DNA from 3 places in the Frateuria sp. GZRR33 genome. Region 2 is predicted to be linked to each of the others. Evidence: predicted binding sites of a transcription regulator. Region 2 holds the regulator's gene; each other region holds the start of a gene.
The links. Region 2 encodes FliA, which starts transcription of late flagellar genes. Its sites were predicted from a motif close to TAAAGTTTNNCNNNCNNNGGCCGATAA; they were not measured.
Positions count from the first base shown of each region.

Region 1: the regulator FliA is predicted to act here: its motif matches at 2,481-2,507, upstream of ACFWZU_RS06695 (glycoside hydrolase family 31 protein).
Region 3: the regulator FliA is predicted to act here: its motif matches at 8,162-8,188, upstream of ACFWZU_RS01495 (HD-GYP domain-containing protein).

Region 1 covers NZ_JBHZGK010000004.1:162,966-172,634, reverse strand. The annotation lists gene ACFWZU_RS06705 (TonB-dependent receptor) at 1-484, shown strand, start outside; gene ACFWZU_RS06700 (alpha-amylase family glycosyl hydrolase) at 816-2,246, shown strand; gene ACFWZU_RS06695 (glycoside hydrolase family 31 protein) at 2,534-4,870, shown strand; gene ACFWZU_RS06690 (Six-hairpin glycosidase-like protein) at 4,979-7,150, shown strand; gene ACFWZU_RS06685 (MFS transporter) at 7,251-8,735, shown strand; gene ACFWZU_RS06680 (alpha-amylase family glycosyl hydrolase) at 8,766-9,669, shown strand, end outside.
Region 2 covers NZ_JBHZGK010000002.1:375,737-385,405, forward strand. The annotation lists gene flhA (flagellar biosynthesis protein FlhA) at 1-919, shown strand, start outside; gene flhF (flagellar biosynthesis protein FlhF) at 1,040-2,476, shown strand; gene ACFWZU_RS04120 (MinD/ParA family protein) at 2,473-3,417, shown strand; gene ACFWZU_RS04125 (RNA polymerase sigma factor FliA) at 3,419-4,222, shown strand; gene ACFWZU_RS04130 (chemotaxis response regulator CheY) at 4,270-4,677, shown strand; gene ACFWZU_RS04135 (protein phosphatase CheZ) at 4,674-5,315, shown strand; gene ACFWZU_RS04140 (chemotaxis protein CheA) at 5,318-7,276, shown strand; gene ACFWZU_RS04145 (flagellar motor protein) at 7,278-8,018, shown strand; gene motD (flagellar motor protein MotD) at 8,146-9,156, shown strand; gene ACFWZU_RS04155 (chemotaxis protein CheW) at 9,185-9,652, shown strand.
Region 3 covers NZ_JBHZGK010000001.1:333,310-342,978, reverse strand. The annotation lists gene ACFWZU_RS01535 (phosphodiester glycosidase family protein) at 1-398, shown strand, start outside; gene ACFWZU_RS01530 (penicillin acylase family protein) at 395-2,815, shown strand; gene ACFWZU_RS01525 (DUF3224 domain-containing protein) at 3,130-3,519, opposite strand; gene ACFWZU_RS01520 (YciI family protein) at 3,653-4,078, shown strand; gene ACFWZU_RS01515 (RNA polymerase sigma factor) at 4,211-5,464, shown strand; gene dapE (succinyl-diaminopimelate desuccinylase) at 5,662-6,795, opposite strand; gene ACFWZU_RS01505 (Spx/MgsR family RNA polymerase-binding regulatory protein) at 6,909-7,265, opposite strand; gene dapD (2,3,4,5-tetrahydropyridine-2,6-dicarboxylate N-succinyltransferase) at 7,262-8,089, opposite strand; gene ACFWZU_RS01495 (HD-GYP domain-containing protein) at 8,240-9,355, shown strand; gene glnD ([protein-PII] uridylyltransferase) at 9,396-9,669, opposite strand, start outside.

The sequences.
Region 1 (9,669 bases), on a different contig from region 2:
GCTTTCCGCCTCGGTCCCGTTGAATGTCATCACGCCCGCGCTCGACGGCTTCGGCATCCTCGCCAGCGCCAGCTTCAACAAGAGCAACATCTCGATCCGCTCGCCGGAGAACGCCACCAGCGTCGGTAGCGGCCCGATCGACCTGCCTGGCCTGTCCAAGCGGGTCTACAACCTGACGGCCTACTACGAGAAGAACGGGTTCGGTGCGCGCATCAGCGAACGCAAGCGCTCGGACTTCATCGGCGAGATCGGCAACTTCAACGGCAACCGCACGCTGCGTTACGTCGTCGGCGAGAACATCTTCGACGCCCAGGTCGACTACACGTTCGCCGAAGGCAGCAAGCTCGAGGGCTTCAGCGTGCAGCTGCAGGCGAGCAACCTGACCAACGCGCCGTACCGGACTTACGCGGGTACCAAGGACCGCCCGCTCGAATACATCGAGTGGGGCCGGACGTACCAGCTCGGCGTGACGTACAAGTTCTGAAGTCGATAGCTGCACCTCCCCAAACCTGCCGGTTCGCCGGCAGGTCTTTTTTTGGGGCAGTCCGCTACACGGGTTTGCCGCAGGCACGCGCCTATCGTCCGTGAGTGCGAGGTCCGGGGTGGTGCCGGTCGTATGGTCAGACCGCCCCGGTGCCGCCACCAGCAGGAGCTTCATGCCGATCCGACGCACCCCGCTCATTTCGCTGCTTGCTTGCGCTTTATGCCTGGCCGGCTGCGCGTCTTTGCCGGCGGCTCACCCGGTGGACACCGGAGCGACGCCTTTGCCGCCCGCCTCGACCGGCCAGCCCCCGGACCGGTCCAGGGGCTCGGGCGTGTGGTACGAGATCTTCGTGCGTGCCTGGTACGACAGCGATGGCGACGGAATCGGCGATCTGGGCGGCGTGACCAGCAAGCTGGACTACCTGAAGTCGCTTGGCGTCGACGGCATCTGGCTGATGCCGATCCATTCCTCGCCCAGTTATCACGGCTACGACGTCACCGATTACCGCGCGATCAATCCCCAGTACGGGACGCTCGCCGACTTCCATCGATTGGTCGATGCGGCCCATGCGCGAGGCATCCGCGTGATCTTGGACCTGGTGGTCAACCACACCAGCGACCAGCACCCGTGGTTCCTCGCCGCCCGGGATCCGGCCGATCCGCACCACGCCTGGTACACCTGGGCCGGGCCGCGCGCCGCGCTGCAGGCGACCAGCGCCACCGGCGGGCCGGCCTGGCACGCCCTGGGCAAGCAGCATTACCTGGGCACCTTCACCGGCGCGATGCCCGATCTGGACTTCGACACGCCGGCCGTGCGCGAGGCGATCGACGACGTGGGCCGATACTGGCTCGCGCAGGGCGCGGACGGTTTTCGCCTGGACGCGGCACAGCACGTCTACTACGACTTCGCCTCGCAGAAGAACGATCCGGCCGTCCTGCGCGAGAACCTGGCATGGTGGTCGTCCTTCCACCGCGCCATGAAGCAGGCGGACCCGGATGTGTACCTGATCGGCGAGGTCACGCGCGAGGAACCCAGGGAGCTCGCTCCATGGTTCGGCCCGCTGGATGCGGTGTTCGATTTCCCGCTGGCCAGCCAGCTCGTCGCCAGCGCGCGCAATGAACGCGCGGGAGCGCTGGGCGCCCTGCTCCGGCACATCGCGGTGTCGATACCTGCCGGCCGGGATGCACCGTTCCTTTCCAACCACGACCAGGAACGGGTGATGAGTCAGCTCGAGGGCAACGCGCAGCACATGCGCATGGCCGCCGCGATGCTGCTCACCTTGCCCGGCGAACCCTTCATCTATTACGGCGAGGAACTGGGCATGCGTGGACGCAAGCCCGATCCCGACCTGCGCGAACCGATGCGCTGGCACCGCGATCCGGGCGGCGCGGGCCAGAGCCGCTGGAAGCGGTTCACCGCCGGTGACGGCGCCGACGTCTCGGTGGATGCACAGCAGGACGATGCGAACTCGCTGCTGGCCTGGTACCGCACGCTGATCGGCTGGCGCCGCGAGCTGCCCGTACTGCGCAAGGGGTCGCTGAGCGTTCCGGTCGTCCCCAGTCCCTCCCTCGCCACCTGGGAACTGGCCGGCGCCGGCGACGACGTGCTGGTCGTGCACAACCTTTCGCACCGGCCGCAGACACTGAAACTTGCCGGTACGCTCGCGCACTTCAGCCGGGTGCGCCTGGCCAGCGTGGCCGATGCGCGCATCGATGCCGGCACGTTGCGATTGCCCGCCTACGCCTCGGTGGTGCTCCAGTGAGGTCCGTGTCCGTGCCGCTGCTCCGGGCGTCTACGGAGGGTGAAAACCCTGCGGCGCGCGGTACGGATGAGTCCGTTTTTCTGTCCGCCCCGCGCACGTCTGGATCGTGCGCTGCACCATCGGAAAACCGCGCCATGTCAAGAATGAATACGTATGCATACGGGTGTCGCGATGCGCGCACTGGCCCCTACTATGGGTCCGGTTCCGGTCGCCTGCACGCGCTCTTCACAAAGCTCAAGCGCGCGTCGATGGGGCCGATCACGTTGTTCGTTGTCGGAGTATCGCTGGTGTCCCCCTCTTCCGCTGCTGCATCGCTTTCCCAGGCCCGGGCGCACGCTGCGCTGGCCAGCCCCGCTTCCATCACGCCGGCGGCGCCGGGCTTCGATATCCCGCTGGGTGCCGATACGGTTCGTGTCGAACTGACGGCGCCCGCCACGCTGCACGTGCAGTTCCGCAAGGCCGGCCACGCGGCGGCGCCGACGATCGTGATCGATCCGGCCCTGCAGGCAACGAGCCGGCCCGGCGCCGACGTATCCCACGACACGAACGGCGCCCGGCTGCACTCCGCGCAGCTGGAAGCCGTGTGGGACAAGGAACACGGCGAGCTGCGCATCGGCGTGCCGGGTCAGGCGCCGTTGCTGCGCCAGTTCGCGCTGCCCTCGCTGGCCCACGGCCGCCTGAGCCTGATCCACGCCAAGGGCGAGCCGATGTACGGCATCGGCGGCTTCGACGCCACCGAGCCGGCCACCGCCGGCCTGCTGCGCGACGGCTACCGTCCGGTCACCGCCGGTGAGCAGGGCCACGCCGGCGCACCGTTCGTCTGGACCACCGCGGGCTACGGCGTACTGATCGACGGCGTCGGCGGCCAGATCGCGCTGGGCGACACGCGCATCGACGCGCGCATGTTCGACGGCGGCCTGGACTATTACGTCTTCCTCGGCAACCCGCACGCGATCTTCGGTGCGCTGGCGCAGGTCAGCGGCCGCAGTCCGCTGTTCCCGAAGTGGGCGATGGGCTTTACCAACAGCCAGTGGGGCATCGACGAGAAGGAACTGCTGGACATCGTCCACGGCTACCGCGAGCGCCACATCCCGCTGGACAACTTCACCCTCGACTTCGACTGGAAGGCCTGGGGCGAGGACAACTACGGCGAGTTCCGCTGGAACGAACACAAGTTTCCCGACGGCGACAGCGGCAAGCTCAAGGCCCTGCTCGACGCCCAGGGCGTACACCTGACCGGCATCATGAAGCCACGCATTCACGTTGACACGGTCGAGGGCCGCGAGGCCACCGAACACGGCTACTGGCTGGCGCAGAGCGACCCGGCGCCGGACTACTTCTCCGGCAAGACCGTGCGCGAGCTCGACTTCGCCGATCCGGCCGCGCGCGAGTGGTTCTTCAATGCCGCGCTCCAGCACTCGTTTGAAACCGGCATCGTGGGCTGGTGGAACGACGAGGCCGACGACGTCGCCGTCGACCTGCAGCACATGGACATGCAGCGGGCGCTCTACGACGGCCAGCGCGCTATCTCCGACCAGCGCGTGTGGTCGCTCAACCGCAACTTCTACCTGGGTGCGCAGCGCTACGCCTACGGCATCTGGTCCGGCGACATCCGCACCGGCTTCGCTTCCATGGCCGGCCAGCGCCAGCGCATGCTGAGCGCGATCAACGTGGGTGCCATGCAGTGGGGCATGGACGGTGGCGGCTTCAAAGGCGGCACCCCGACGCCGGAGAACTATGCACGCTGGATCCAGTTCGGCGCGTTCACGCCGGTGTTCCGTGTCCATGGCGAACTGGGCCAGCACCGCCAGCCGTGGGTGTACGGTACGGATGCCGAAAAGGCCGCCAGCGCCGCGATCCGCCTGCGCCAGTCGCTGATTCCCTACATCTACAGCTACGAGCACAAGCGTCGGGCGACCGGCGTCGGCCTGGTCCGTCCGCTGCTGTTCGACTGGCCGAATGACGCCAACCTGCGCAACGACATCGATGCCTGGCTGTTCGGCGACAGCCTGCTGGTTTCGCCGGTGGTCGAGCAGGGCCAGACGGCCAAGCCGGTCTACCTGCCCGCGGGCGAGTGGATCGACTGGTTCAGTGGCAGGCACTACGCCGGCGGCCAGACCATCGAGCACGTAGCCGATGCCACGCACTGGAGCGACATCCCGCTGTACATCCGCGAAGGCGCCATCATCCCGGTCGCGCCGGTGATGGATTACGTCGGGCAGCATCCGCTCAGCGAGCTGGCGGTCGAGCTGTTCCCGGCCGACCACGCAACCGGTTTCGACTATTACGACGACGACGGCAAGACCTACGGCTACGAGCAGGGCGAATACTTCCTGCAGTCCATGCGGCTGGAAGCCCACGGGGACAGCGTGGCCTTCGCCATCGCCGCACCCCAGGGCAGCTACCAGCCGGCGCTGAAGTCCTGGTTGCTGAAGTTCCACGGCAAGCCCGCGCGCGCGGTTCGCAGCAACGGCCGTGTGCTGGAAGCCTTCGCCAGCGCCGATGCCCTGCGCGCCTCGGACGACGACGGCTGGGCCGTCGGGGAAGACCGTTTCGGCCCGGTGACCTGGGTACGCGTGGCCGCCGGCAAGGGCCAGACCGTCACGCTTGACGTGGTGAAGTAAGCCGAATATCGCTACCGGGGCCGCGCCCGCACGGCCCCGTCACCGCGGCACGCTTCCCACGGGAAGTGGCCCACGCACGTCCATGCCTGCAGGGAGCCTCCTACACCCATGCTGAGCCTTTTGCTGATGGCCTCGATGGCGACCGGCCCGAACCTTTCCGAAAAGCCTTGGCGCGAAGGCCTGGACTGGCATGGCGTCCACGTATCGATGCAGCGCGAACCCAACGACGGCTATCTGCTCCAATGGCCGACCGGCAAGCGCGTCATTCCCACGCCACCGTTCGAGGCCGCTACCGCCAGCCCGCTGTTCGACGGCCTCTACGCGATGGCGCAGGACGACCTCAAGCGGGACTCGGTGGGAGCCATCCGCGACGGCGCGTTCGACCACGGCCAGCCGATCCCCTGCCTGTGTTTCGAGACGGGCGAGAAGTGGCCCTACGTATGGACGCGCGATCTCTCGTACGCGATCGACCTGGGCCTGTGGCGCTTCGACCCTGCGCGCTCACGCAACGGACTGGACTTCAAGCTTTCCGGGGTACGCGTGCCCTCCGCGCCGCAGGGCCTGTACGTCATGCAGGACACCGGTTCGGGCGGCAGCTGGCCGATCAGCACCGACCGCATCGTGTGGTTCCTGGGCGCGCGGCACCTGCTGGACGACGCCGGCTTCGCGGCCAGGGTGCGCCAGGCGCTGGACGATACGCTGGCGCAGGACCGGCGGTACGCCTTCGACCCGGCGCTGGGCCTCTATCGCGGCGAAACCTCGTTCCTGGACTGGCGCGAACAGACCTATCCCGCCTGGACTGCCGATGACGTGGTGTTCATCGCGCAGTCCTTCGCGCTTTCAACCAATGTTCTGCACTACCAGGCGCTCGAGCTGGCGGCCGACCTGGCCGGGCGGCACGGCGACCGGCACGCAACCGATTACCGCGCGCAGGCCACGGCGCTGAAGGCGGCGATCAACGCGCACTTCTGGCGTGCCGATCGCGGCCTCTACATGAGCTACCTCGGCGGCGACGGCCTGCCGGTCGAGGCTTACGACCTGCTCGGCCTTTCGCTGGCGATCACCAGCGGCGTCGCCGATCCGGCGCGCGCGCGCCAGGCGCTGGCGAACTATCCGACCTGGGCCTCGGGCAGCCCGGTGATCTGGCCCGAGCGCGCCGACCAGCCGATCTACCACAACCGTGCGATCTGGCCTTTCGTCAGCGCCTACGCGCTGCGCGCGGCACGGGCAGTGGACGACCCGGCGCGCATCGCGCACGAGATCCGTTCGGTCGTCCGGGGCGCGGCGCTCGCCGGCTCCAACATGGAGAACTACGAGCTGCTGACCCAGGGCATCCACCTCGACGACGGCGCCCTCAGCGGCCCGGTGGTCAACTCGCCGCGGCAACTCTGGTCGGTGGCGGGTTTTCTCGACATCGCGATCGAGGGCGTTTTCGGCTTGACCGCCGATGGCCGCGTGGAGCCCAAGCTGCCGGTGTCGCTGGTCCCGACGCTGTTTGGCGACGCCGACCACATCGACCTGCAGTTGCGCGACCGCCGCATCACCTTGCGCCGGCCGCCCGCGCTGGACGGCAACCTGCTGGTGGCGGCCTCCTCACGTCAGGAACCGGACCACACGGTGGTGATGCTCAAAGCCATCAACGTTCCCGAGCAACCACTGCGTACCGACACGCCGCTGTACGCACCTGCCACGCCGGCCGCGCCCACGGTCCAGGCCGATGGCGATCACTGGCGCGTGCGCAGCCCGGGCAAGGGCGTGCTCTACGTCAACGGACGCCGGCATGGCGCGATCGACGGCAGCGCGACGCTCGCACGTAGCGACTCGCTGCAATGCATCCGTGTCACCCAGGTCGACGACCACGGCATCGAGTCGTTGCCCAGTCCCGAGGCGTGCGTGGGCGATCGCGCGAAGGTCGCCGGTGCCTGGCCGCGCCACTGGACCGCGCCGGCCAGCGGCCGCTATCGCGCCATGCTGGACTACGCCAATACCCAAGGCCCGATCAACACCGGCATCACCGCCGCGGTGAAGTGGCTGGTGGTCGATTGCGGCGACGGCAGCGTGCAGCGTCTGCCGCTGGTGATGCCGCACAGCGTCCGCCAGCAGCACTCCACCTGGGCCGACTTCACCGCGAAGGCCGGCGCACGCTGCCACTTCAGCCTGGAGGACGGCTTCAACATGAGCTACCTGCGCCACAACGCCCACTACACCGGTGGCGCGGGTGGTGACGCCGGAGCGCTCAATCACGCCGACGTCGGCGACCTGCTGATCGCGCCGCTTTGACCACGACCCACCGCAGGAGCGCACCCTTTGCGCGACCACCTTGCCAGCGGTCGCGCACAGGGTGCGCTCCTACCGAAACCCGCTGCTACGGAAGCCCCGGATGAGCAACAAACCCACCCTGTCCTTCTGGCAGATCTGGAACATGTGTTTCGGGTTCCTGGGCATCCAGTTCGGCTTCGCCCTGCAGAACGCCAACGTCAGCCGCATCTTCCAGACCCTGGGTGCGGACGTGGCGGACATTCCCATCCTGTGGGTGGCCGCCCCGCTCACCGGCCTGATCGTGCAGCCGATCGTCGGACACCTGTCCGACCACACGTGGAACCGGCTGGGCCGTCGCCGCCCCTATTTCCTGGTCGGCGCGATGCTCACCACGCTGGCGCTCATGTGGATGCCCAATGCGCCTTCGCTCTGGATCGCCGCCGGGCTGCTGTGGATCATGGACGCCTCGATCAACGTGTCCATGGAACCGTTCCGCGCCTTCGTCGGCGATCAGTTGCCGCCGCGCCAACGGCCGCTTGGCTATGCGATGCAGAGCTTCTTCATCGGCGTCGGTGCCGTGGTCGCCTCCGCCCTGCCCTGGCTGCTGGCCCGATCCGGCGTGGCCAATGTCGCACCCGCCGGCGGCGTGCCCGACACGGTGAAATACGCCTTCTATGCCGGCGGCGTCGTGCTGCTCGGCGCGGTGCTCTGGACGATCGCCACGAGCCCGGAATATCCGCCACGGCAACTGCGTGAACAGGCCGACCAGGCACCCGCCGACACGCCGGCCGACACCTCCGGCGCATGGCGCCTGGGCGCGCTGTTGCTGGCGCTGGGCGCCGCGCTGCTGTTCGCCATTGCCCACTTCGGACTGGAGAAGGAGCTGTACCTGCTGGGCGGCGGCCTGGCCGTGTTCGGGCTGCTGTTCGTCTGGGTCGCCTTCACCCGCAGCCGCGGCATGCCGCAGCAGGTGATGAGCGATCTGTACGGCATGCCGGCCCCGATGCGTCGGCTGGCCTGGGTGCAGTTCTTTTCGTGGTTCGCGCTGTTCGCGATGTGGATCTACACCACCCAGGGCGTGGCACAGAGCTTCTTCGGCAGCACGGATACCGCCAGCGCGGCGTACAACGAAGGGGCCAACTGGGCCGGCGTGCTGTTTGCGGTCTACAACGGCGTGACCGTACCGGCCGCCCTGCTGATCCCGTGGATGGTGCGCCGCTGGGGCCTGCGCATCAGCCACCTGGTCAACCTGTGCCTGGGCGGCGCCGGCTTGCTGTCGTTCGTGGTGCTGCACGACGCGCGCTGGCTCATCGCCTCCATGGTCGGCGTGGGTTTCGCCTGGGCTTCGATCCTGTCGCTGCCCTACGCGCTGCTGTCGGACAACCTGCCGGCGGCCAAGATGGGCGTGTACATGGGCATCTTCAATTTCTTCATCGTGATCCCGCAGCTGCTGGCCGCCAGCGTGCTGGGGCTGCTGCTCAAGACCTTCTTCCATGGCCAGCCGATCTGGGCGCTGGCGCTGGGCGGTGCCAGCCTGGTCGTCGCCGGCATCTGCACGCTGCGCGTGCGCGAGCCCGATCTTGCGCCCCTCGCCCAGGCCGCATAGGCAAGCCACCGGATTCCCCAAGGACGCAACATGAAACCCACCACCGTCATGGCCGCCCTGGCGCTGGCTCTCGGCGCCGGCATCGCCCACGCAGACAACGCGCCGCGCGAGTTCTACGGCACCGACGCGCCGTTCGCCGCCAACGCCATCTACTTCGTGATGACCGACCGCTTCGTCGATGGCGACCGGTCCAACGACCATCGCGACCAGGGTGGCGCGCACCGCACCTTCGACATCCCGGTGCCGGGCGCCCCCAAGGGCCAGAGTGCGAACATCGGCTACCTGGGTGGCGACTTCAAGGGCGTGCTGGACAACGCCGGCTACATCCGCGGCATGGGCTTCGGCGCGGTGTGGATCACGCCGATCGTGGACAACCCCGACCAGGCCTTCACCGGCGGCGACCCGGTGAGCTGGGGCTCGAAATTCACCGACCGCGGCAAGACCGGTTTCCACGGCTACTGGGGCATCAACTTCTACCAGCTCGACGAACACCTGCCGAGCAAGGACCTGGACTTCGCACAGTTCACCGCCGGCATGCACAAGGCCGGCCTGAAGGTCGTGCAGGACATCGTGCTCAACCACGGCTCGCCGGCGTTCACCATGCCGGTGCGCCAGCCGCAGTTCGGGCAGATCTTCGACGGGCACGGCAAGCTCATTGCCGACGAGCAGAACCTGCCGCCCTGGCAGCTGGACCCACGCCACAACCCGCTGCACCGCTTCTACCACGCGTACGAGGACCTGGCGCAGCTGTCCAACAACGACGAGTCCGACCCGGCGGTGCTGGACTACTTCACCGGCGCGTACCTGAAGTGGATCGGCCAGGGCGCGGATGCGTTCCGCATCGACACCATCAGCCACATGTCGACCGCGTTCTGGCGACAGTTCTCCGCGCGCATCCGCGCGAAGCACCCCGGTTTCTTCATGTACGGCGAGG
Region 2 (9,669 bases):
CCGACGCAAGCTGTCGCAGGAATTCGGCTTCCTCGTCCCGGCAGTGCACATCCGCGACAACCTGGACCTGGGACCCAATACCTACCGCGTCACCCTGATGGGCGTGCCGATGGGCGAGGCCGAGGTGCACAACGAGCGGCTGCTGGCGATCAATCCCGGTCGCGTGCACGGGCCGCTGCAGGGCATCCAGACCAAGGACCCGGCGTTTGGCCTGGAAGCCGTATGGATAGAGCAGGGCCAGCGCGAGATGGCGCAGAGCCTGGGCTACACCGTGGTCGATCCGGCCACCGTGGTGGCCACGCACCTGTCGCACATCCTGCAAACCCACGCGCACGAACTGATCAGCCACCAGGACGTGCAGCAACTGCTCGACCGCCTGGCGCAGACCGCGCCCAAGCTGGTCGAGGACCTGGTGCCCAAGCGCATGGCGCTGGGCGTGGTGGTCAAGGTGCTGCAGAACCTGCTGGCCGAGCGCGTGCCGATTCGCAACATGCGCACGATCGTCGAAACCTTGGCGGAGCACGCGGGCCAGAGTCAGGATCCCGGCATGCTCACCGCCGCCGTGCGCGTCGCGCTGGGCCGCCAGATCGTGCAGGAGATCACCGGCCTGGGTACCGAGGTGCCGGTCATCACGCTGGCGCCGGAACTCGAGCAGATCCTCATGAATTCGCTCTCCGGCGGCGGCGTGGCCGGCGCGGCGGTGGAACCGGGCCTGGCCGACCGCCTGCAGCAGAGCGTCGCCGACGCCGCGCGGCGCCAGGAAATGAGCGGCGAAGCGGCCGTGCTGCTGGTCGCGCCGCAGCTTCGTCCGTGGCTCGCCCGCTTCACCCGCCACGTGGCACAGAACCTGCACGTACTGGCTTACAACGAGGTGCCGGACAACCGCAGGGTGCGGCTGGTCCAGGCGCTGGGACGTTGAGGAGCCGGGAATCGTGAATAGCAAATCGGGAATCGCAAAAGCGCGCACGCCATGGGTTGGCGCGAACCGCTTCAACCATTCCCCATTGACCATTCCCCATTCCCGCTTGCGGAGCAAGCAATGAAGATCAAACGTTTCGTAGCGCCGGACATGCGCCAGGCGATGCGCGAAGTGCGCGAGGAGCAGGGCCCGGATGCGGTGATCCTGTCCACGCGCAGGATTGACGAGGGCATCGAGATCATTGCCGCCGTCGATTACGACGAGGCGCTGGTGCGCGAGGCCGCGCGCCATGGCGCGGCGCCTGCGCCGGCCGTGGAGCCGCCGGCGTTGCCGCCGCGTGCCGCCGCGGCGAATCCGCCGCCGCCCCCGCCCCCGGTGGGCGAGGCCCGCGTCGAAACGCTGGCGCCCGCCACTCGTCCGTCGCCCGCCGAGGCTGCCCCGCGGCCCGCGCAGGCGGTCGCGTCCGGGGAAGCACACAAGACGGCACGGCCCGAACCTCGCGCGCCGCGCGCCGCGACCGGCGCCCAGGCCGAGGGCCTGGTCCAGGCCAGGGCGCAGGCGCCGCAGCCGCAGCAAGCACCGGAGATCCCGGCCGAGCCGGTCGTCCACCCGCTTATCGAGCGCGCCGCGCAGGACACCGTGCGCATGCGCGCCGAGCTGTCCAGCCTGCGCGAGATGCTCGAGATGCAGCTCTCCAGCCTGGCCTGGAACGACATGGAACGCCGCCAGCCGATGCACACCCGCGTGCTGCGCGAGCTGACCCGGCTCGGCATCGACGCCGACGTCGCCCGCGCGCTGGCCGACGAGCTGCCGCCGCAGATGACGCCCGAACAGGCGCGCTACCTGCCGCTGGGCATGTTGAGCCGTGGCATCGCCGTCAGCGGCCGCGGCCGCTCGGATGAGGCCGGCGTTACCGCGCTGGTCGGCCCGACCGGCGTGGGCAAGACCACCACGCTGGCGAAGCTGGCCGCCCGCGCGGTGGTGCGCCATGGCGCCTCGCAGGTCGCGCTGGTCAGTACCGACCATTACCGCATCGGCGCCGCCGCGCAGCTGGAGCACTACGGTCGCCTGCTCGGCGTGCGGGTGTATCCGGCCTACGACGCGCAGAGCCTGCGCCAGGTGCTGGAACTGCTGAAGGGCTGCCACACCGTGCTGGTCGACACCGCCGGCCTGGCCGGCAACGACCCGCGGCTGGCCGAACAACTCGACGCGCTGCGCGAGGCCGGCGAGCTGCGCGCCTGCCTGGTGCTGGCCGCCAACGCGCAGGCGCAGTCGCTGGACGACGCCGTGCGTGCGTACCTGCCGGTCAAGCCGCACGCGGCGATCCTGACCAAACTCGACGAGGCGCCCAGCCTCGGCGGCGCACTGTCGGTGCTGATCCGCCACCGGCTGGCGCTGGACTACACCACCGACGGCCAGCGCGTGCCCGAGGACATCGCCGCCGCCGACGCACGCCTGCTGGTATGCCGCGCCGCGCAGGCGCTCAAGGGCAACACGCCGGCCGCCGACGAGGCGGTGCTGGCCGAGCGCTTCGGGACGATGGTGGCCCAGGCATGAGCGGAATCCTTGCAATGAACCAGGCGTGGGGCTTGAAAGACATGTTCAACGCGATCACGGGCGAGCGCGACAGCGCGCCGCCCGCACCGCACCGGCCGCACCAGGCGGCCAACGCCGGCGCACCGCGCCGCCGCTGCCGCGCGATCGCGGTGGCCGGCGGCAAGGGTGGCGTCGGCAAGACCACCGTGGCGGTCAACCTCGGCATGAGCCTGGCGATGGCCGGCCGTGACGTGATGTTGCTCGACGCCGACATGGGCCTGGCCAACGTCGACGTGCTGCTCGGCCTGGCGCCCTCGCGCCACCTGGGCCACCTGCTCGACGGTACCGCCACGCTCGAGGAGCTGGTGCTGGAGGGGCCGCACGGGCTGAAGGTCATTCCCGGCGGATCCGGCGCGCGGCGCCTGGCGCAACTGGGCAACGGCGAGCATGCCGCGGTGATCCGCGCGTTCGACGAGCTGCCCAGGCCGCCGGACTACCTGCTGGTCGACACCGCCGCGGGCCTGTCCGACAACGTGGCGATGTTCGCCGCCGCGACCGACGACGTGGTGCTGGTGGTCTGCGACGAACCGGCTTCGCTCACCGACGCCTACGCGCTGATCAAGGTGCTTTCGCGCGACTTCGGGGTGCGTCGCTTCCGCTTCGTCGCCAACCTGGTGCGCAACCTGGGCGAGGCCCGGGCGCTGCACCAGAAGCTGGCCAAGGTCAGCGACCGCTTCCTGGACGTGGTGCTGGATTTCTTCGGCTTCGTGCCGCAGGACGAGCGGCTCAAGCAGGCCATCCGCCGGCAGAGCGCGGTGGTGGACCTGTGGCCGGCGGCGCGTTCGTCGCAGGCATTCAAGCAATTGGCGGGTGCGGTCGATAACTGGGAGGAACCCGCGCGCGCGGGCCTGGACCGCATCGCGTTTTTCGGTGGCCAGGCCGTGACGGCGTCGGGGTGGTGACATGAGCGTGGCATCGGAATATCTCCAGCTGCAAAAACAGAGTGCAGACGAGTTGGTGCGCCAGCACGCGCCACTGGTGCGGCGTATTGCCTATCACCTGATGGGCCGCCTGCCGCCGAGCGTGGACGTGGGCGACCTGATCCAGTCGGGCATGATCGGCCTGCTCGAGGCCGCGCGGCACTACGCGACCGATCGCTCGGCGAGCTTCGAGACCTACGCCGGCATCCGCATCCGCGGCGCCATGCTGGACGAGCTGCGCAAGACCGACTGGACCCCGCGCTCGGTGCATCGCAAGGTGCGCGAAGTGGCCGAGGTGGTGCGCCAGATCGAGATCGAGACCGGCGCCGACGCCGAGGACGCCGAGGTGATCAAGCGGCTGGGCGTGAGCGCGGAGGAGTACCACCAGATCCTCGCCGATGCCGCCAGCGCGCGCCTGCTCAGCCTGACCGCGCCCGACGACGGCGACGGTGCGCCGGCCTTCGACGTGGTCGACCAGGGCAACCTGGGTCCGGCCGAGAGCATCGAACAGGAAGGCCTGCGCCAGGCGCTGATCGACGGCATCTCCGGCCTGCCCGAGCGCGAGCAACTGGTCATGTCGCTGTACTACGAGCAGGAATTGAACCTGAAGGAAATCGGCGCCGTGCTGGGCGTGACCGAGTCGCGCGTGTGCCAGATCCATGGCCAGGCGATCGTGCGGTTGCGCGCGCGCCTGGGCGATTGGCGGGATGGGAATGGGGAATCGGAAATGGGCAATCGCAAAGGCAAAAGCCGCCGTGCCCAACCCGATCGCTCCTCGCCCCGCTGACGATTGACCATTAACGATTCCCCATTCCCCTTTTTCCAGAGGAAAAAATGGACAAGAACATGAAAATCCTCGTGGTGGACGACTTCTCCACCATGCGGCGCATCGTCAGGAACCTGCTGGTGGAGCTGGGCTTCACCAACACGCTGATCCAGGAAGCCGACGACGGCAACAATGCGATGACCATGCTGAAAAGCCAGCCGTTCGACATGGTCGTGACCGACTGGAACATGCCCAACATGACCGGCATCGACCTGCTGCGCGCGATCCGCGCCGAGCCCTCGCTCAAGGGCCTGCCGGTGCTGATGGTCACCGCGGAGAACAACCGCGACCAGATCATCGCCGCCGCCCAGGCGGGCGTGAACGGCTACATCGTCAAGCCGTTCAACGCGGTCACGCTCAAGGAGAAGCTCACCAAGATCTTCGAGCGCCTCGCCGCCGCGGGGGCCAGCGCATGAGCGCCGTCCTCTCCACCTTCGACGAGAGCGCGCTGCCGGTCGAGCTGCAGGACCTGCTCAACAGCCAGGACGGCGCCGCCTTCGAGCAGGCGCTCGACGCGCTGGTGCGCCAGCGCGAGCAGCACCTGTTCCGTGCGCTGGGCCTGCTCGCGCGCGACCTGCATGGCGCGGTCAGCCGGCTCGGCAACGACCTGGCGCAGGAAGGCGTGCCGGGCAAGGTCGCCGACGTGCGCAAGCACCTGAACGACGTGCTGGAGATGAGCGCGCAGGCGGCCCATCGCAGCATCGACTTCGCCGAGCGCATGAGCCCCGAAGCGGACGCGCTGGCGCAGAGCGCCGAACAGGTGCTCGCTTCGGCCGCGCCGTGCGACCCGGTCGCCGACCTGGCCCGCCAGGCCAACGCGTTCGCCGGCAACTGCCGCGACGGCCTCAACGACATGGTCATGGCGCAGTCCTGGCAGGACCTGTCCGGCCAGCGCATCAAGAAGGTGGTCAACTTCATCGAGTCGGTCGAGGCGTCGCTGCTGGAACTGGTTCGCCTGACCGGCGCGCTCTCCGGTCGCGAACCGCCGCCGGTGGTGGAGAAGATCTCCGGACAGGACGAGGCGGACCGCCTGCTCAGCGAATTCGGGTTCTGAGCATGGACCCCTCGCTCGACGCCGAACTGCGCGACGATTTCCTGGTCGAGGCCGGGGAGCTGGTCGAGCGCCTGTCGGAAGAACTGGTCGAGCTGGAGGCCAACCCCCGCGACGCCGAGTTGCTCAACGCGGTGTTCCGCGCGTTCCACACGGTCAAGGGTGGCGCGGGCTTCCTCGCCATCGATCCGATGGTGCAGCTGTGCCACCACGCCGAGGACCTGCTCAACGTCGCCCGCAACGGCGCGCTGGTGCTGGACTCGGCGCGGATGGATGCGCTGCTCGAAGCACTCGACCTGCTCAACGCGATGATGGATGCGTTGCGCAGCGGCGCCTCCATGGCGATGCCGCCGCCGGCGCTGCTCAAGCGGTTGATGCCCGGCGCCGCGGTGCCCGCACCGGCTCCGCCGCCGGTGGCCGCGCCGGTCGCCGCGCCGCCGGCCGACGGCAGCATCGACGACAGCGAATTCGAAGCCCTGCTCGACAGCCTGTATGGCACCGCCGCGCCAGGCACCGTGCCGCCGGCCGCGCCTGCGCCCGCGACCATCAATGATGACGAGTTCGAAGCGCTGCTGGACAACCTGCACGGCACTGCCGCGCCGGGTGCCAGCGCCGCGCCGACGCCCGGCACCAGCATCGCCGACGACGAATTCGAGGCCTTGCTCGACAACCTGCACGGCAAGGGCGGTGCGCCTGGCGCCGTGCCGGCGCCGGTGCCTGCTGCCCCTGCGCCTGCGCCTGCGCCTGCGCCGGCCCCGGCCCCGGCCCCGGCCCGCGCCGCCGCGGCGGCCGAAACCAGCGTTCGCGTGGACACCGGCCGGCTCGACGCGCTGGTCAACCGCGCGGGCGAACTGGTGCTGGTGCGCAACCGCCTGCAGAGCCTGGCCCAGAAAAGCGGCGACGAAACGCTGGCGCAGGCCGCGGCCGAGCTCGATCGTGTCGCCGACGAGATGCAGGGCGCCGTGCTGGCGATGCGCATGCAGCCGGTCGGCCGCCTGTTCCAGCGCTTCCCGCGCATCGTGCGCGACCTCGCCCGCCAGCTGGGCAAGGAAGTGGACCTCGTCACCGAAGGCGAAGGCACGGACCTGGACCGCAGCCTGGTCGAGGCGCTCGCCGATCCGCTGATCCACCTGCTGCGCAACGCGCTCGACCACGGCCTGGAAATGCCCGAGGAGCGGACCAGGGTGGGCAAGTCCCGCCGCGGCATCGTGCGGCTGTCCGCCAGCCAGCGCGGCGAGCGCATCGTCATCGCGGTGAGCGACGACGGCCGCGGCATGAATCCCGAGGTGCTCAAGCGCAAGGCGGTCGAGAAGGGCGTCATCGACGAGGCCCAGGCCGCGCGCCTGACCGAGAACGAGTGCTACGAGCTGATCTTCCGCCCCGGCTTTTCCACCGCCGCGCAGATCTCCGACATCTCCGGCCGCGGCGTGGGCATGGATGTGGTCAAGACCCGCGTGGCGGAGCTGGGCGGCACGCTGCAGGTGCGCTCTAAGCTGGGCCACGGCAGCGAACTGGAACTGACCGTGCCGCTGACGCTCGCGATCCTGCGCGTGCTGATGGTGCGCGTGGGCCCGCGCCTGTTCGCGCTGCCGCTCTCCAACGTGGAGGAAGTGTTCGAGCTGACCGCCGGTCAGGACCGCATGCTCGACGGCCGCCTGGTCGCCAACCACCGCGGCCGCGCACTGCCGCTGGGCGACCTGGCCGGCTGGGCCGGCGTACTGGGTGCCGCGCCGCGCCACGTCGTGGTGCTGCACATCGGCCACCAGCGCATGGGCTGCCTGGTGCACGAAGTGCTCGGCCGCGAGGACGTCATGGCCAAGCCGCTCGGGCCGCTGTTCGAAGGCGTGCCCGGCATCGCCGGCGCGACCGTCACCGGCGATGGGCGGCTGGCGCTGGTGCTCGACCTGGCCGGCCTGGCCGACGACGGCGGGCAACTGCTGCCGTCACTGAGGGCGGCGGGCTGACATGGACCTGGTGAGCCTCGTCGGCACGATCCTGGCCTTCCTGGTCATCATCGTGGGCACCATTCTGAAGGGCTCGACAGTCGGCGCCCTGGTGAACCCGGCAGCGTTCGTGATCGTCTTCGCCGGCACCATCGCCGCACTGATGGTGCAGACGCCGGGCAGCGTGCTGCGCCGTGCGCTGGGCATGCTGCCGATGGTCTACCGGCCGCCGGTATTCCAGCCGTCCGACCTCATCACGCGGATCATCGGCTGGAGCGAGATTTCACGCCGCCAGGGCCTGCTCGGCCTGGAACCGCAGATCGAGGAGGAGCACGACGGCTTCGTCCGCAAGGGCCTGCAGATGCTGGTCGACGGCGGCGAGCCTGACGCGATCCGCGGCGTGCTCGAGGTCGAGATGGAGGCGCGCGAACACAACGAACTGGTCGCCGCCAAGGTGTTCGAGAACGCCGGCATCTACTCGCCCACCATGGGCATCATCGGTGCCGTCATGGGCCTGATGGCGGTGATGCAGAACCTTGCCGACCCCAGCAAGCTCGGCCACGGCATCGCCGCCGCGTTTGTCGCCACGATCTACGGCGTGGCGCTGGCCAACCTGCTGATGCTGCCGATGTCCTCACGGCTCAAGGGCCTGGTGCGCAAGCAGACGCAGATGCGCGAGATCCTGGTCGAGGGGCTGGTGTCGATCGCCGAGGGGGACAACCCGCGGCAGATCGAGGCCAAGCTGCAGGGGTATCTGTCGTGAGCCGGGCGCCGCGCCGCCTTGTCTCCCTCCCCTGCGTGCAGGGGAGGGTTGGGGAAGGGTGCTCTTCGGCCCGTGCCACCTACCCCCTCCCAACCTTCCCCTGCCAGCAGGGGGAGGAGTTGTGGCCATGAAACGCAAGCACCACGAAGACCACGTCAACCACGAGGCATGGGCGATCCCGTATGCCGACCTGATGACGCTGCTGCTCGCCTTCTTCGTGGTGATGTACGCCGTCTCGGTCGTCAACGAGGGCAAGTACCGCGTGATGTCCGAGTCGATCATCGAGGCGTTCAACGGCTCCAGCCATGTGATCGCGCCGATGCCGCCGCAGAGCGCCAAGCCGCACAACGTCGACCCGGCCATCGCCGCGCCGCAGAGCCAGCCCGGCGCCGCCGTGGCGCCGGTCGCGGTGCCGATCCCGCTGCGCCCGGCGCCGCGGCGGATGGTCGCCGAACGCGCCCCGCACGAGACCATGCGCGACGTGCAGGCTGCGCAGGAGGCACAGCGCCAGGCCAACCTCACGCGCATCCAGCACGAAGTGGAAAAGGCGCTGCAGCCGCTGATCGACAAACAGCAGGTCGTCGTGCGGCGCACGCCGAACTGGCTGGAAATCGAGATCCGCACCGACATCCTGTTTCCCAGCGGTGTGGCGCAGCTCTCGCACCAGGCCGACGCCGTGCTCAGCAACCTGGGCGGTATCCTCGCGCCGTTCGGCAACCCGCTGCGTATCGAGGGATACACGGACGACAAGCCGATCAACACGGCCGTCTTTCCGTCCAACTGGGAACTCTCCGCCGCACGCGCCGCCAGCGTGGCGCGGCTGTTCACCGAACACGGCGTGAGCCCCGCGCGGCTGGGCATCATCGGCTGGGGCCAGTTCCGCCCGGCAGCCGACAATGCGACCCTGGAAGGCCGCAACCGCAACCGCCGCGTGCTGGTGGTCGTGCTGAGTGACCATGCCATGCCGACCCGCTATTCGGGCGACGCCGACCAGGCGGGCCAGCTCGCCGATGCCGCGTCCCCCACCGACGCGCCGCCCGATGGCCTTGCCAAAGCGGGCGCGCAGGAGCACCTGGCCAAACCGGCGGTGCACCTGGTCGAGCCACCCCTGATCGTCACGCCCGGGCACGGCAAATGAGCCGCGCCCCCACCATGGAGCGAAGGCCATGAATTCCCCGGCCACCCCTTCCGGCAACACCCGGCACTGGCTCACCTTCCAGCTCGACGGGCAGGCCTATGCCGCGCCGCTGGCACAGGTGAGCGAAGTGATCCGGGTCGGCGAGGTGACGCCGGTGCCCGGCGCCGCGCCTGACCTGCTCGGCGTCCGCCACCTGCGCGGACGCGTGCTGCCGGTGCTCGACGGGCGCCGCCGGCTGGGCCTGCCGCCGCGCGATGGCGACACGGACAGCGCGCGTGTGGTGATGCTCAGCCACGCCAGCCATGCCGTCGGCCTGCGCGTGGATGCGGTCGGCGAGCTGCTGCTGCCGGGCGCCGACGCGATCGCGCCACCGCCGCCCGGGCGTGCCGTGCGCGTGGACGATCCGGTCGTCGGCGTGCTGCCGTGGAAGGGCGGCTTCGTCGCGCTGCTGGATGTGCGCCGGCTGTGCCGGCTGCCGGAGTCGGATGCGGCGTGAGCGGGGTCTTGCCGCAA
Region 3 (9,669 bases), on a different contig from region 2:
GCGTGTTCGCGATCTACCCGGATGGCAAGGCAGCGGTCGAAACTAGCGCGGACTTCAAGGCCGATGGGCGCAAGGCGCAGTGGGCCACGCAGTCGGGGCCGATGCTGGTGATCGACGGCGAGATCAACCCGGCCTTCATGCACGACTCGGACAGCCTGAAGTGGCGCAGCGGCGTATGCGCCCGCACGCCGCGCAATGTGGTGTTCGCCGTGAGCGAAGCGCCGGTCAACTTCCACACCTTCGCGCGGCTGTTCCGCGATGAACTGGGCTGCCGCGATGCGCTGTTCCTGGACGGCACCATCTCGCAGTTCTACCTGGGCGACGAAGGCTACGCCGGCGCGCCGGCTTTCATGGTCAAGCCCTACGCCGGCATGTTCGCGGTGTTCGCGCCGGAATGATTCGCCGCCGCTTTCCGTGGTGGCGCGCCCTCGCACTGGTGGTGCTGGTGCTGCTGGCCGCGGCATTCGCCACCGGCTGGTCCCTGCTCGCCGGCAGCCGCGCGCGGCTGGATGGCGGACTTCGGGTGGCGGGCCTGTCCGCGCCGGTGAAGATCGTGCGCGACGCCAACGGCAGCGTCACCATCGACGCGCGCCGCCGCGCCGACGCGACCTTCGCGCTGGGTTTCGTGCACGCGCAGGAACGCTGGTTCGAAATGGACCTGATGCGCCGCGTGGCGGCCGGCGAGCTGGCCGAACTGGTCGGCCCGGCGGCGCTGGACACCGACCTGGACATCCGCCGCCACCGCCTGCGTGCGGTCGCCGAGGCAGCCTACGCGGCGATGACGCCCGAACAGAAGCAGGTGCTCGACCGTTACCGCGACGGCGTCAACGCCGGCCTGGCCGACCTGCGCGAGAAGCCGTGGGAATACTTCCTGCTGGGCAGCGAACCCAGGCGCTGGCGTTCGGAGGACTGCCTGCTGGTGATCGGCGCAATGTACCTGGACCTCAACGGCCACGGCCGCAACACGCGCGAGCTGGACATCGCGCGCATGCGGGCCGCGTTGCCGGCGCCGCTGGTGGATTTCCTGCTCTCGCCCGACCCGGACTGGGAAGCGCCGCTCACCGGCACGCTGTCGCGCCCGCCCGTGCTGCCCGGCGCGGGCGTGTTCGACCTGCGCGCACAGCCGGCGCCTGCCACGCCGGTGGCATCGGTGGCCGCCGCGCTCGCGCCGGCGCTGGAAGAGCGCCATCCCGGCAGCAACCATTTCGCGGTCGCCGGCCAGCTCACCGACACCGGCGCGGCCATGCTCGCCAACGACATGCACCTGGGGCTGCGCGTGCCGGACATCTGGTTCCGCGCGCGCCTGCGCTATCCGGATGCCAAGGCGCCCGGCGGCACACGCGACGCGGTGGGCGTGACCCTGCCCGGCACGCCGGCACTCGTGGTCGGTTCCAACGGGCAGATCGCCTGGGGCTTCACCAACAGCTACGGCGATTGGCTGGACTGGGTGCGGGTCACGCGCGACCCGGCCAATCCCTCGCGTTACAAGGTGCCCGGCGGCTGGGCGACGATCGAGCACCACGCCGAACGCGTCCACGTCAAAGGCGCGCCCGACCGCGTGCTCGAAGTGCAGGACACCCGCTGGGGGCCGATCCTCGCCAAGGACACCGACGGCACGCCGCTGGCCCTGGCCTGGATCGCGCAGGACCCGCATGCCTACAACCTGGGCCTGATGCAGCTGGAGCGCGCACCCAGCGTAGCCGCCGCACTGGACCTGGCGCCGACCCTGGGCATGCCGCCGCAGAACCTGCTGGTCGCCGATCGGGAGGGGCATATCGGCTGGACGCTCGCCGGCAATGTGATTCCCGTGCGCCCGTTCGGCAGCGAGCCGCAGCAGCCGGCGGACTGGTCGCAGGCGGGCACTGGCTGGCAGGGCTGGGCGCCGCCCTCGCAGTACCCGCGCGTGGTCGACCCGTCCGGCGGGCGGCTGTGGACCGCCAACAACCGCACCGTGGATGGTCCCGCGCTGGATCTGCTCGGCAACGGTGGCCATGACCTCGGCGCGCGGGCGCAGCAGATCCGCGACGATCTGCGGATGCACAGCATGTTCACCCCCGGCAACCTGCTCGACATCCAGCTCGACGATCGCGCGGTCTTCCTCACCCCTTGGCAGCGGCTGCTGCAGGACACGCTGGCGGGGACCTCCGATCCCGCGCTCGAGGCACTGCGCGAGCGCACCGCGAACTGGCGCAACCGCGCCGCACCCGACAGCGTGGACTACCGGCTGGTGCGCGCCTTCCGCACGGAAGTGCACCGGCTGGCGCTGGCGCCGTTCGTGGCGACGGTCAAGGCGCGCTACCCGGACTTCTCCTGGCCTTCGGGCACCGGCAACGCGGAGGCGGCCGTGTGGTCGCTGCTGCGCGACCAGCCCGCGTGGCTGCTCGACCCGCACTACCGCAACTGGAACGCGCTGCTCCAGGACGCCGCGCGCCGCGTGGCCACGGAGCTGGGCGGGCAGCCGGGCGGGCTGGCCGCGCGCACGTGGGGCGAGGTCAATCCCGCGGATATCCACCACGCGCTCTCGCCGGCACTGCCGCACTTCCTGGCGCGCTTCCTGGACATGCCCGACACGCCGCTGCCGGGGGACGCCAACATGCCCCGCGTGGCCGCGCCCGGTTTCGGCGCCTCCGAACGGCTGGCGGTTTCGCCCGGTCACGAAGCGCGAGGCATCCTGGAGATGCCTGGCGGCCAGAGCGACAACCCGCTGTCGCCCTATTACGGCGCGGGACACGCGGAATGGGTCGACGGCCGACCCACCCCGCTGCTTCCCGGTCCCGCCAGGTGGACCCTGACGTTGAGCCCCGGCACGCCGTAAAGCGCCCCTCCGGGAGAGAGCTTGGGGTGAGGGGGCGGCCTGGCGAAAGGCTCACCGGCAGCCAGCAGGGGCTTCGAGCTGGAAGCAATGGCCAGCTTCCCCGCGAGCCCCGGCCCCTCACCCAAACCCTCTCCCCGGAGGGGAGAGGGCTTCAATGCGGCTGCGGCTTCCCAGAGGGAACGAGCATAGCCTTTGCTCCCTCTCCCCTCCGGGGAGAGGGCTGGGGTGAGGGGCCGGGGCTCGCGGAAGCCCGCTCGTCAGACAGCAACCTCCCGGAAAGCCACCGCCATACTGGCGACGGCACGCGAAGAGCTTTACGCCAATTCGTACTCCAACGCGCACTCGTGCCGCCCCTGCTCGATGCGGATAGCCAGCTCGCCCTTGATGCCCACCAGCTCCCCGGTGCCCGAGTCCGGCACCACCGACACCCGCAGGCTTGGTGCGCCGCGCTCCATCAATCCGTAGTGCATCAGCACGAAACTGCCCTGCCGCCCGTGCAGCGACCCGCTTACCCGCTCGATCGCCACGTAGCCGGCCGAACCGGGCACCCCGGTGCCCGCCGAGAGCATCTCGCCCAGGCTGGTGGCCTCCAGATCGCCCTGGAAGCGCTTGTCGATCGACAGCCGACCGAGTTGCGCTGCTTCGGTGCCGGGCGCGGCTGGCTGTGGAGCAAGCTTCACGTCGAAGGTTCCGCTGGCGTGCATGGGTCACTCCCGGTCGGTGATGGCGGCCGTCCATCATGCCGCAGGCGCGGCGCGACGCGATGTCGAAAATGCCGGCGCCCGCGCGTCGTATCAACGGAAGCCGGCATCCGCCGGCGCACGAAGGAGAAAAGCGATGCGCTGCATGGTGATGGTCCGCGCCACGGCCGAATCGGAAGCCGGCGTGATGCCGAGCGAAAAGCTCATGCGCCAGATGATGGCGTTCAACGAGGAACTGGTGAAGGCGGGGGTGATGCTGGCCGGCGAAGGCCTCAAGCCCAGCGCCGCTGGCAAGCGGGTTCATTTCGCCGGCAACGGCCGTAGCGTGGTCGACGGACCTTTCGCCGAGGCCAAGGAGCTGATCGCCGGTTTCTGGCTGTGGCAGGTACGCTCGATGGACGAGGCGCTCGAGTGGGCGCGCCGCTGCCCGCCGCCGTTCGAGGGCGAGTGCTCGATCGAGATCCGGCCGCTGTTCGAGGCCGACGACTTCGGCGAGGCGATGACACCCGAGATGCGTGAGACCGAAGAGCGCCTGCGCGCCGAAGTGGCCGGCAAGACGTGAACCCACCGCCGGAAGAGCCCACGTCTGGCCGATGCTTGCCCTGATCCCCAAAAAAGGCATCACCCGAAGTGAGCTCCCGCGAACGGCGACGCGGGCTTGCCGGCCCCTGCGCGCGGTGGTCTGATCGGCCGCATGAGCCAAGCCGAGACCCACCGCGCGATCGAAACCGTCTGGCGTCTGGAAGCGCCCAAGCTGGTCGCCGCGCTGATCCGCGTCGTGCGCGACATCGACCTGGCCGAGGAGCTGGCACAGGACGCGCTGGTCGCGGCGCTGGAGCGGTGGCCGACGTCGGGCGTGCCGGACAACCCCGGCGCATGGCTGATGACGGCGGCCAAGCGGCGCGGCATCGACTTGCTGCGGCACCGCCAGCTGGTCGAGCGCAAGCACGCGGCGCTGGATGGCGACCCGGAGCACGAGGCGTTCACCATGCCCAACCTCGAAGCGCTCGACGACGACATCGGCGACGACCTGCTGCGGCTGATCTTCACCGCGTGCCATCCCGCGCTCTCCACCGAGGCGCAGGTGGCCCTCACCCTGCGCCTGCTCGGCGGCCTCACCACCGCGGAAATCGCCCGCGCCTTCCTGACCGCCGAGCCGACCATCGCCCAGCGCATCGTGCGCGCCAAGCGCACGCTGGCCGACAGGCGCGTGCCGTTCGAGGTCCCGCGCGGTGCCGAACTCGAGGCACGGTTGGCGGCGGTGCTGGGCGTGATCTACCTGGTCTTCAACGAGGGCTACACCGCCACCGCCGGCGACGACTGGATGCGCCCGGCGCTGTGCGAGGAAGCCCTGCGCCTGGGCCGCACCCTGGCCGGGCTGATGCCACGCGAACCGGAAGTACTCGGGCTGCTTGCACTGATGGAGATCCAGGCTTCGCGCAGCCATGCACGCGTGGGCGCGGATGGTCGCCCCGTGCTGCTGCTGGAGCAGAACCGCGCATTGTGGGACCAGTTGCTGATCCACCGTGGACTGGAGGCGCTGGAACGCGCCGGCCGCCTCGGTGGCGCCGAAGGCCCGTACGCGCTGCAGGCAGCGATCGCCGCCTGCCACGCGCGTGCGACCACGGCCGAGGCCACGGATTGGCCGCGCATCGCCGCACTCTACGCCCGGCTGGCGCAAGTGGCGCCTTCGCCGGTGGTGGAACTCAACCGCGCGGTGGCGGTGTCCATGGCCGAGGGCCCTGCCGCGGGGCTGGCGCTGGTCGATGCCTTGCGTGAGGTCGCGGCGTTGGCCGGCTATCACCTGCTGCCGGCGGTGCGCGGCGACCTGTTGGCCAGGCTTGGGCGAAGCGACGAGGCTCGCACTGAATTCGAGCGCGCTGCGGCGCTTACGCACAACGCGCAGGAACGCAGTGTCATGCTGGCGCGTGCCGGAGCGTGTGGGTGACGGCGGCGGGTTGGGCAGGGCTCCCCGCCAAAGGCGCCCCCATCCGCCCTTCGGGAACCTTCCCCCGCAGTCGCGGGGGAAGGATCGGCAGCGTCTTCCCCCGCGACTGCGGATCGGCAGCGCAAAACCACCCATCGAGCCTTCCCCTGCGAATGCGGGGGAAGGTGCCGGCAGGCGGATGGGGGCGCTCTTGCGCCTTAGCCCAGCAACCTTTCGCAGATCGCCTGGTATAGCCCCGGCAACCGCTCCAGGTCGGCTACCGCCACGCACTCGTCCACCTTGTGGATGGTCGCGTTGACCGGTCCCAGCTCCACCACCTCGGCGCCCAGTGGCGCGATGAAACGCCCGTCGGACGTCCCGCCGCCAGTGCTCTGCTCCGGCTCCATGCCGCATAGCTCGCGGCACACGCCGAGCACGGTTTCGCGCAGGCGGCCACCCGCGGCGCTCAGGAACGGCTCGCCGGAAAGATTCCAGTCCAGCTGCCAGTCCAGGCCGTGGCGCTCGAGGATGGCCTGAGTGCGCGCGCGCAGTTCAGCGGCACCGCTGGCGGTCGAGTAGCGGAAGTTGATCTGCGCGACGAGCGCGCCGGGAATCACGTTGGTGGCGCCCGTACCGGCGTTGAGGTTGGAGATCTGGAACGAGGTCGGCGGGAAGTCCGCGTTGCCCTCGTCCCAGCGGGTAGCCACCAGTTCGGCCAGCGCCGGGGCGAAGGCGTGGATCGGGTTCCTCGCCTTTTCCGGATAGGCCACGTGGCCCTGCACGCCACGCACGCTGAGCGTGCCAGAAAGCGAGCCGCGGCGGCCGACGCGGATCAGGTCACCCAGCCGCTCCTTCGACGAAGGCTCGCCGACCACGCACCAGTCCAGCCGCTCGCCACGCGCGCGGAACGTCTCGGCTACGCGACGCACGCCATCGAGGTTGGTCGGACCTTCCTCGTCGCTGGTCAGCAGCAACGCGACGCGGCCGGCGTGTTGCGGGCGCGTCGTCACGAATTGCTCGAGCGCCAGCACCATCGCGGCGACCGAACCCTTCATGTCGGCGGCCCCCCGGCCGTAAAGGCGGCCATCGCGCACGACCGGCTCGAACGGCGGGCTCTGCCACGCGTTCTCCGGACCGCTGGGCACCACGTCGGTATGGCCCAGGAAGACCAGCGTGGGACCTTCGCCGCCGTGCGTCGCCCACAGGTTGCCGACCTCGCCATGGCGCAGGTGCTCGATGGCAAAGCCCGCCCGTGCGAGCCGTCCAGCGATCAGCGCCTGGCAGCCGGCATCCTCGGGGGTCACCGAGCGGCGGCCGATCAGGTCACGGGTCAAGTCCAGTACGTCGCTCAAGCGAAACTCCCACCTGCTTACGAAATCCCTGTAGGAGCGCACTTGTGCGCGACCGGGTGCATGGCGGTCGCGCACAAGTGCGCTCCTACAGGAAGACTCCCGACGCGGGAACTTTATTTGCCGAACAGCTTCTTGAACCCGTTGTCGGTAAAACCGACGCTCACCGCCCCGTCGTCCTGCACCACCACCGGCCGGCGCACCAGTGCCGGGTATTCCTTCAGCAGCAGCGTCCACTCCGGATCGGAACCGGGGTTCTTGCGCTGCGGCAGCAGGTTGCGCCAGGTGGTGGAGGACTTGTTGACCAGTTTCTCCCAGCCTCCCAGCTGTTGCGCCCAGGCCTTGAGCGTCGCCGCCGGCACGGGATTGGCGCGGTAGTCGACGAACGCGTGCGGCACCTCGAAACGGGCGAGCCAGTTGCGCGCCTTCTTGCAGGTATCGCAGTTCGGCAGGCCGTACAGCGTGACGGTCATTGCGCGCTCCTCAGCAGCTCGTTGATGCCGGTCTTGGCGCGCGTCTTCTCGTCGACCTGCTTGACGATCACCGCGGCGTACAGGCTGTGGCTGCCGTCCTTCGCCGGCAGGCTGCCGGCGACCACCACGCTGCCGGCCGGGATGCGGCCGTAGCTGACCTCGCCGGTGGCGCGGTTGTAGATACGGGTGGACTGGCCCAGGAACACACCCATGCCGATGACGCTGCCCTTCTCCACCACCACGCCCTCGACCACTTCGGAGCGCGCACCGATGAAGCAGTCGTCTTCGATGATGGTCGGGTTCGCCTGCAGCGGCTCGAGTACGCCGCCGATGCCCACGCCGCCGGACAGATGCACGCGCGCGCCGATCTGCGCGCAGGAGCCGACCGTCGCCCAGGTATCGACCATGCTGCCGGCGCCGACGTAGGCGCCGATGTTGACGTAGCTAGGCATCAATACCGCATCCCTGGCGACGTGCGCGCCCCGGCGCACCAGCGCGCCCGGCACGATGCGCGCCCCCAGGCTCTCGAGCTCCGCGTCGTTGCCATGGCCGAAGCGCAGCGGCACCTTGTCGAAGGCCAGCGCGGCGCCACCGTCGACCACCCGGTTGCCGTTGATCCGGAAATACAGCAGCACAGCCTTCTTGAGCCACTGGTTGACGGTCCAGCCGCCGTGCCCGTCCGGCTCGGCCACGCGCTGCTCGCCCTGTTCGAGCAGCTCCATCACCTGCCCAAGCGCCGGACGCAGGTGGGTTTCGATCTCGCTCTGGGTGAGTTCGCTACGGCGCTCGAAGGCGTCGTCGATCAGGGTCTCGATGGCAGGCATGGCGGCTCGCAGCAAGGGGGTTCGGGAAGCGCCCCAGTATACGGAGAGCCACCGCCGCACACCCCGCCTAACTCAAGTTTGTGCCGGTGTTGCCGATTCCCATTCGCTCCCCGCGGCTCACGCGAACGCGGGAGACGGAGAAACAGAGCCATGCCACGGCGTCCGATCGACCCGGCCGAGATCACGGTCGGCCAGCCCCTGCGATTCAATGCCTACGACGCCCGGGGCAAACTGCTGATGCCCCTGGGCCAGGTGATCGGCACCGAGGCACAGCTGGAGAAGCTGCTCGAGCAAGGCCTGTTCTACGGGTCGGAAGAAGAATGCCGCGGCCCCTTCCTGCCGCCCCCGCCTTCGCCGCTGGCGCTGGTGCTCCAGGCGCGCGAACAACTGCAGGCGCTGCTGGCCGACCCCTCGCCGACGGACTTCCCCGGCACGCTGGCCGAGATCGCCGAGCGGGTGCGCGAGGCTTGCCGCCGGAACCCGGACGTGGCGCTGGCCAGCATCCTGCTGTGTCCCGAGGGGCCCTATGGCTCGCGCCATGCCGTCAACGCCGCGATCGCCTGCCAGCTGACCGGTACCGCCATGGCGCTGGAACCGGTCGAACTGGCGGCGACCGTGTCCGCCGCGCTGACCATGAACATCGGCATGTTCGAACTGCATGAGCAACTGGTCGCGCTGGAGGGGCCGCTTTCGGACGAACAACACCTGGCGGTGCGCGCACACTGCCGGCTCGGGGTGGCCCGACTGCGCGACCACGGCATCACCAGCGCCGCGTGGCTCAACGCCGTGCGCGACCACCACGAGCGCGCCGACGGCAGCGGCTACCCGGGCGGCAAGATGGGCGAGGAGATCGGCCGGCCCGCGCGCCTGCTGGCGCTGGCGGATGTCTATTGCGCGCGGGTCTCCGGACGCGACTACCGGCCGCCGCTGCAACCCACGCTCGCCTTGCGCTGGCTGTTCCTCAACGAGGGCGCCGCGCTGGACGAGCGGCTGGCGCGGATGTTCATCAAGACGCTGGGCATCTACCCGCCCGGCACCGGCGTGCGCCTGCGCAACGGTTCGATCGCGGTGGTCACCCAGCGCGGACCGGTCGGCCACCAGCCGGTGGTCGCCTCGCTCACCACTCACGACGGCCTGCGCGTGGGCTCCCCGATCCGCCGCCGCGGTGACGTGGAAGCGCACCACGTCAGCGAGGTGGTCGATCTGGCCGCGCTGGATATCGAGGTGGACATGCAAGCGCTGTGGGGTGCCGACGCAGTGGCGTGACCGTCGCGGTCGCGCACGGGTTTGCTCCTGCAGGGGCTTCTCAGCCGCCCTGCCCCAGGCGCGCCAGCAAGGCCCGGCGCAACTGCTCCTGCTGCGCGTCGTCCAGCGGTGCGTCATGACGGTCGGTGAGCTGGAAGAAATCCTCCACGCGCTCACCGAAGGTGGCGATGCGCGCGTCGTGTACGCGCACTTGCGCCTCGACCATCGCCTGCGCCACCGCAGCCAGCAGGCCGGGGCGGTCCGTGCACACCAGCGCCAGCTGGGTGCGGCCGCCGGCGGCATGGAAGCCGATCCGCGGCGTCATCTGGAAATGC